Regions from separate parts of the Bradyrhizobium sp. Bra64 genome, predicted to be linked through region 3. Evidence: predicted binding sites of a transcription regulator. Region 3 holds the regulator's gene; each other region holds the start of a gene.
The links. Region 3 encodes LexA, which represses DNA repair genes until DNA is damaged. Its sites were predicted from a motif close to TGTTCNNNNTGTGTTCNG; they were not measured.

Region 1: a site for LexA is predicted at 803-820, ahead of NR187_RS09995 (ImuA family protein). Genes of this name have one in related genera too.
Region 2: a site for LexA is predicted at 762-779, ahead of recA (recombinase RecA). Genes of this name have one in related genera too.

What each region holds. Positions count from the first base shown of each region.
Region 1 covers NZ_JALJRD010000002.1:524,428-526,700, reverse strand. Annotated here, with positions in the region: gene NR187_RS10000 (putative DNA modification/repair radical SAM protein) at 1-722, opposite strand, end outside; gene NR187_RS09995 (ImuA family protein) at 887-1,675, shown strand; gene NR187_RS09990 (DNA polymerase Y family protein) at 1,572-2,273, shown strand, end outside.
Region 2 covers NZ_JALJRD010000011.1:66,564-68,836, forward strand. Annotated here, with positions in the region: gene recA (recombinase RecA) at 873-1,961, shown strand; gene NR187_RS26450 (hypothetical protein) at 2,088-2,273, shown strand, end outside.
Region 3 covers NZ_JALJRD010000005.1:331,894-334,166, forward strand. Annotated here, with positions in the region: gene NR187_RS18510 (hypothetical protein) at 1-128, opposite strand, end outside; gene lexA (transcriptional repressor LexA) at 713-1,414, opposite strand; gene glp (gephyrin-like molybdotransferase Glp) at 1,591-2,273, opposite strand, start outside.

The DNA of each region.
Region 1 (2,273 bases), on a different contig from region 3:
TGGAGAATGGTGTGGTCGGAGGCGCTATCGGCGCCGACGATCATCTGCGTGCTTTGGCCGGCGGGCGCGAAGCGTTGCGGCCTGGCCTTCGTCTTTGCTTTGCGGCTGTCCTCGGCCTCGTCCAGCTTCAGCCGCAGCCGGCCCATGGTACGGCGGATCGCGCGCACGTCCTTCTCCGGCGCAAATTGCTGCAGGCTCGTCTCCTCGGGCATCTCGATGTTGATGGAGAGACGATCGGCATATTTGCCGGCCTCCGCGATCAGCGCGTCGTCGGCCTCCGGAATGGTCTTCAGGTGGATGTAACCGCGGAAGTGATGCTCCTCGCGCAGTTTGCGCGCGACGCTCACCACCTGCTCCATGGTGTAGTCGGGGCTCCGGATGATGCCGGAGGAGAGAAACAGCCCTTCGATGTAATTGCGCCGGTAGAAGTCGAGCGTGAGCTTGACCACCTCCTCGACGGTGAAGCGGGCGCGCGGCACGTTGGAGGAGGCGCGGTTGACGCAATAGAGGCAATCGTAATTGCAGGCGTTGGTCAGCAGCACCTTCAGCAGCGAGATGCAGCGTCCGTCAGGCGCGTAGGAATGGCAGATGCCCATGCCGGGCGCGGTCGAGCCCATGCCCTTGCCGTCGCTGGAGTCCCGCTTCTCGGTGCCGCTGGAGGCGCAGGACGCGTCGTACTTGGCAGCGTCCGCCAGGATTTCCAGCTTGCGTTGCACGTCCATGTTTGAATCCCTTTGATTCCGCTCATGAATCCGACAGAGCGCCAATTCGATTGACTCCAGGGGCGCCGTTAGTTTTATATTAGAACATATCATGAACAATTGAGCCAGCCGCGGGTTCTTATTTTTGAGAGCCACCGGCAATCACCCCTGAAGGAGCGGCGACCATGAGCGGCGCACGCATCAGCGCGCTTGCGACCTTGCGCGGCCAGATCGAGCGCATCGAGACCGCGGAGGTCGTCCATCAGCGCGATCGCGTCGCGCTCGGCCATGGCGAGGTCGACAGCGCGCTGAAAGGCGGGCTCGCGCGCGCGGTGATCCACGAGGTGTTTTGCGAGGGGCGCCAGGGGACGGCCGCGACGGGTTTTGTCAGCGGGCTTGCGGGGCGCGTGACCGCGCGCAAACCGCTGCTGTGGGTGCGGCAGGATTTTTCGGAAATTGAAACCGGCGCGCTGTCGATGAGCGGGCTCGCCGAGCTCGGCCTCGATCCGCGCCGCGTGGTGATGGTGCGCGCCGCCGATGTCGAGAGCGCGCTACGCACGTCGGCCGATGCGCTCGCCTGCGATGCGCTGGGCGCCGTCGTGCTCGAGCTTTGGGGTGAGACGAGACAGTTCGATCTCGTGGCGAGCCGCAAGCTGACACTGGCTGCGCAAGGCTCCGGTGTCACCGGCCTGCTGCTGCGGATGGCCGCGCAACCGCTGCCGTCGACCGCCGAGACCCGATGGATGCTGCGGGCGGCGCATTCGCCGCCGGGGGTCGCGTGGAGCGCCTGGGGCGCGCCGCGTTTCGATGTTGAACTCTTGCGCAATCGTCACGGCCCATGCGGCCGGTGGATCATGGAATGGAAATGTGATGAGTGCCAGTTCTCTGAACCGTCGACGTATCCTCAGCCTGTGGCTGCCGCGCCTGCCCATCGACCGGATCCAGCGGTTCTTCAACGACGTCGGACTGGGTAATGACAAAGCGTTTTCAAGCGAAGTGGGTACCGGTTTGCGTGAAGGAAACGCGTCGAAACAAAAAGACGATCCCAGCATCGTCGTCATCAAGGACAACAATGCGCTGGTGATCCATGCGCTGGACGAGGCCGCCGAGCGCCTCGGCCTGCATATCGGCCAGCCCCTGGCCAATGCCCGGGCGATGTGCCCGGACCTGCGGGTGTTCGACGCTGATACCGTGGCCGATGCGAAGACGCTCAGCGACATCGCCGACTGGTGCGACCGCTTCACGCCGCTGGTGGCGCTCGATCCGCCGCATGGGCTGTTTCTGGACATTACCGGCTGCGCGCATCTGTTCGGCGGAGAAGCGGCACTGCTGCAGACGCTGGTCCGCGCGCTCGGCCGACAAGGCTTTGCCGTCAGTGCGGCAATTGCAGGCACCTCGGTCTGCGCGCGTACGCTGACGCGCCAGACCACGGGCACCATCGTTGCCGATGGCGGGGAGGCGGCGGCGATCAGCCGGTTTCCGGTGTCGGCGCTCGGCGCGGGCGAGGCCATCACCACGGGCTTGCGCCGCGCCGGCCTGAAGACCATCGGCGATGTCGCTTCCCGCGAACCA
Region 2 (2,273 bases), on a different contig from region 3:
CCAGGGCCCCTGGGGCAGAGCCAGGTTCGTACCTGAACTCAGGTACCGGCCGACCGCCAACCGAGGCAGCCTTACTCCTTCTCGACCTCTATCCGCAGGCAATGTTCGCATCGGAAGACGGAGACCTTGCGGCGCAATCCCGAGGCTCCCAGCGTACTGATATGGGTCATGGCGCGGGTGCAAACCTCGCAGGACCGGGCTGGTCGTTTGACCTCGGACGTTCCCATGGGCGGGTAGAAATTGCACATCTCTGTTCTGGGGTCTGAGCAAAATTGCTCACCCACAGCGCCAACCAGCAGCGTTCCGCTTTTCGATACACCTAAAAGTTGCTCTGATCGAAACAGGCAGCCTCAGCTTTCAGGCCAGGCTTGGCAAGGGCCTCGATCCCGAAGACGGATGAAAGAGGCCGCCAACTGAGGCGGTCCTTACTGAGCGCTATGGGCGGTGCTGCCGCTTGGGGGGCTGGAAGAAGCGCTGGTCGGTAGCTGTGAGGCTGATCCCAACTTTTCTCTAATTCTATGCAGCATGTCGAGAAGACCAGCGCCGGTGACGACGTCCATTTCTTCCGTGGTAAGCTCGCGATGATTGCTGGTCATTTGTCCTGCTCCGAGCCATGGCGACTTTGCGCCGTATGATGTGAGCGGACTATGCTGGTTGACGGGTAGCCTCACAGTGACAATTGTCACACAGTCAAATCAGGCCACTCTCAAATTCAGATCAGGCCACTGAGGGTCGAAACAGGCCAGCGCCCAGATTCACAAAAGAACATATTGCGAACTTAGAACAAATGGGGTACATTGCCTTTATCGACGAGCCGCCGCGCCAATTGTTTTGTCCCTCACGCGAATCCTCGCCATAAGGAGCACGACCCAATGTCCACCACTGCCCTGCGTATCGTCGAAGGATCCTCCATGGACAAGAGTAAAGCTCTGGCCGCCGCGCTCTCCCAGATCGAGCGGCAGTTCGGCAAGGGCTCGGTGATGAAGCTCGGCAAGAACGACCGCTCGATGGACGTCGAGGCGGTCTCCTCGGGCTCGCTCGGACTTGATATCGCGCTCGGGATCGGCGGCCTGCCGAAGGGGCGCGTCGTGGAAATCTACGGGCCGGAATCCTCGGGCAAGACCACGCTGGCGCTGCACACGGTGGCGGAAGCGCAGAAGAAGGGCGGCATCTGCGCCTTCATCGACGCCGAGCACGCGCTCGACCCGGTCTATGCCCGCAAGCTCGGGGTCAACATCGACGAGCTTCTGATCTCGCAGCCCGACACGGGCGAACAGGCGCTGGAAATCTGCGACACGCTGGTGCGCTCGGGTGCGGTGGACGTTCTGGTGGTCGATTCGGTCGCGGCGCTGGTGCCGAAGGCCGAGCTCGAGGGCGAGATGGGCGATGCGCTGCCGGGTCTTCAAGCGCGGTTGATGAGCCAGGCGCTGCGCAAGCTGACGGCCTCGATCAACAAGTCCAACACCATGGTGATCTTCATCAACCAGATCCGCATGAAGATCGGTGTGATGTACGGCTCGCCCGAGACCACGACCGGCGGCAACGCGCTGAAGTTCTATGCCTCCGTCCGCCTCGACATCCGCCGCATCGGCGCGATCAAGGAGCGCGACGAGGTGGTCGGCAACACCACGCGCGTCAAGGTGGTGAAGAACAAGCTGGCGCCGCCGTTCAAGCAGGTCGAATTCGACATCATGTACGGCGAGGGCGTCTCCAAGATGGGCGAGATCCTCGATCTCGGCGTCAAGGCCGGCATCGTCGAGAAATCCGGCGCCTGGTTCTCCTATGACAGCCAGCGTCTCGGCCAGGGCCGCGAGAACTCCAAGGCGTTCCTGAAGGCCAACCCCGACATCACCGCCAAGATCGAGACCTCGATCCGCCAGAACTCCGGCCTGATCGCCGAGCAGATTCTGGCCGGCACCCCCGAGCGTGACGCCGACGGCGACGAGCCGGCGGACGAGTAAGCTTTAACGCGAAGAGTTTTTCGCGAGGAGCGGGCGCTGAGGACGTTGAGTTGCCGACGTCTTCGGGGCCCGTTTCGTTTTATGATACAAGAGATACCCGGATCAGTTAGTGAGCCCTGGATCGCCGTGAGTTGGAATCAATCCGAGGTCATTGCTGCTCGCCAGATCATTATTGAGATGGCGAAAGGCATACTTTCCGGAAGCGTGTCCCCGGTGGAAGGTGCCAGGGCAATTGCAAGGCACAGCTTCAAGGCTCGCCTCGAAGATGATCCCGATATCTTGCCCTTTGTGGGAATTGTTTCGGAGACTGAA
Region 3 (2,273 bases):
ACGGCAACTGTCGGATCGGCTGCGGACGCAAAGCCGCGCGTGGAGGTGCCGCGGAAGGTTGTCGTGACGATCGTCTCGCCGACTTCGGCGGGGCGCGACGCGACGGCATGCAGGCTGTAGTCACACATCGGGTGCTCCTCTTGCGAAGACAGCGACCCGCGTCTCTTATCGAGGCGCAGGCCTCTATCAGAGTTCAAGCACGCAACGGTCTGCTTGGTTGTAGGCAAATCTGCGGCTGGGATCCGCAGGCCACGATCACATTAACTTTCCCGAATCCAATAGGAACAAAGCCTCGTCCCGTGCATTCTGCAGGCGCGTGTCAGCGCCCTGAGGGGGCCGACCATCCCGAATAATGCCAGCTCGGTTGCGACGGCAGGCAATTGCATTGCGGCCGGCGCGGGCTCGTTCGCTAACCGCCACCTTTGCAGACAGGGCGAGGCGGTTGTGCGGCGGCTTGCGACGCTGATACTGCGATCAGCGCCGCCGCGACTGTGCTCAAGACGATCTGGCGCATGGCTGTTTCCTCGAGCTGCTGAGGCCGCGAAGCGGTGCTGCTTCATGCGGCGTGCCGAGGATGAAGCGCCGGAGGAGGGGCCGGATAATCTGCGCGAAACCAGAAAGACTACCCAGCGGGAGCGGACAATCGTCCGCTCCAATCGTTGATGGCGATCGTTGCTCATGCGAGCGCGGATGCGCCGGATACTTTCCGGTATCAGTATTTCCGGTACAGGCCGATCAGCTTGCCCTGAATCTTCACCCTGTTGGGCGGCAGGATGCGCACCTCATAGGCCGCGTTGGCGGGCTCGAGCGCGATCGAGGCGCCGCGACGGCGGAAGCGCTTGAGCGTCGCTTCCTCGTCGTCGATCAGCGCCACCACGATGTCGCCGGTATCGGCACTCTCGTTGCGCTGGATCAGCGCCATGTCGCCGTCGAGGATGCCGGCCTCGACCATGGAATCGCCGCGCACTTCGAGCGCGTAATGCTCGCCCGAGCCGAGCATGTCAGGCGGTACGCTGATGGTATGGCTGCGGGTTTGCAACGCCTCGATCGGCGTGCCGGCCGCGATGCGGCCCATTACCGGCACGGCAACGGGACGTTCGCCCTCGTCGGCAGACAGGCTTGAGCTCGCGCGGACCTTGCCGAGGTTGCCCTCGATGACGCTCGGCGTGAAGCCGCGGCGGCTGCCGGCGGCCGCCTGGAGCTCGGGCAGCTTGATGACTTCGATCGCGCGGGCGCGGTTGGGGAGGCGACGGATGAACCCGCGCTCCTCGAGCGCCGTGATCAGGCGGTGGATGCCCGACTTCGAGCGCAAGTCGAGCGCATCCTTCATCTCGTCGAAAGAAGGCGGCACGCCGCTTTCCTTCAGACGTTCACTGATGAACCGCAGAAGCTCGTATTGTTTGCGCGTTAACATCTCGACCTAAGTCCCCCGGTTGATGTCGTTCGATTCCGAGACGCTGAATTCAGCAATATGCCGCGACATGCTCGAAACAAATCATGAACGGACACTATATGTTCGATACATGTTCCGCAACTGCTTAATTTACCGTGAACAGAGCAAAGTTCGCGGAACGCGCATTGGCGGGACGCTCAGACGGGGAGCCGCAACACTTCGCAAGGCGAGCCCGCCTCGGCTTTCGGCGCGAACGGTGCGCGCACGAGAAGTGCCTGTGCCGCAGCGAGATTCGCAAGCAACGAAGAATCCTGATGGCTGACGGGAAGGGCGACGAGCGTGCCGTCGTCGCGCTGCTCCAGACGTGCGCGCAGATAGTCCTCGCGCTGGTCGTTGGCGCCGACGTCGCGGCCGAGCACGGCGCGCTCGCGGTGATGATGAATTGCGGCCCGGCCCGACAACGCGCGAATCAGCGGCACCATGAACAGGAAGGCGCACACATAGGACGACACGGGATTGCCGGGCAGGCCGATCACAGCCATCGCGCCGAGCCGTCCATGCATCATCGGCTTGCCCGGCCGCATCGCGATCTTCCAGAAGGCCATCGCGACGGCTTCGTCCCTCAGCGCCTGCTGGACCAGATCGTGGTCGCCGACCGATGCGCCGCCGGTAGTGATGAGGACGTCTGCGCCGCTCGCGCGCGCGCGGCGGATGCCGGCGGTGGTGGCCTCCAGCGTGTCGGCGGCAATACCGAGGTCGATGGTTTCGGCCCCCTCGCTGCGAGCCAGCGCATGCAGGGCATAGCCGTTGGAATAGACGATCTGGCCGTGACCGGGCGTGGTGCCCGGCATCACCAGCTCGTCGCCGGTGGCGAGGATTG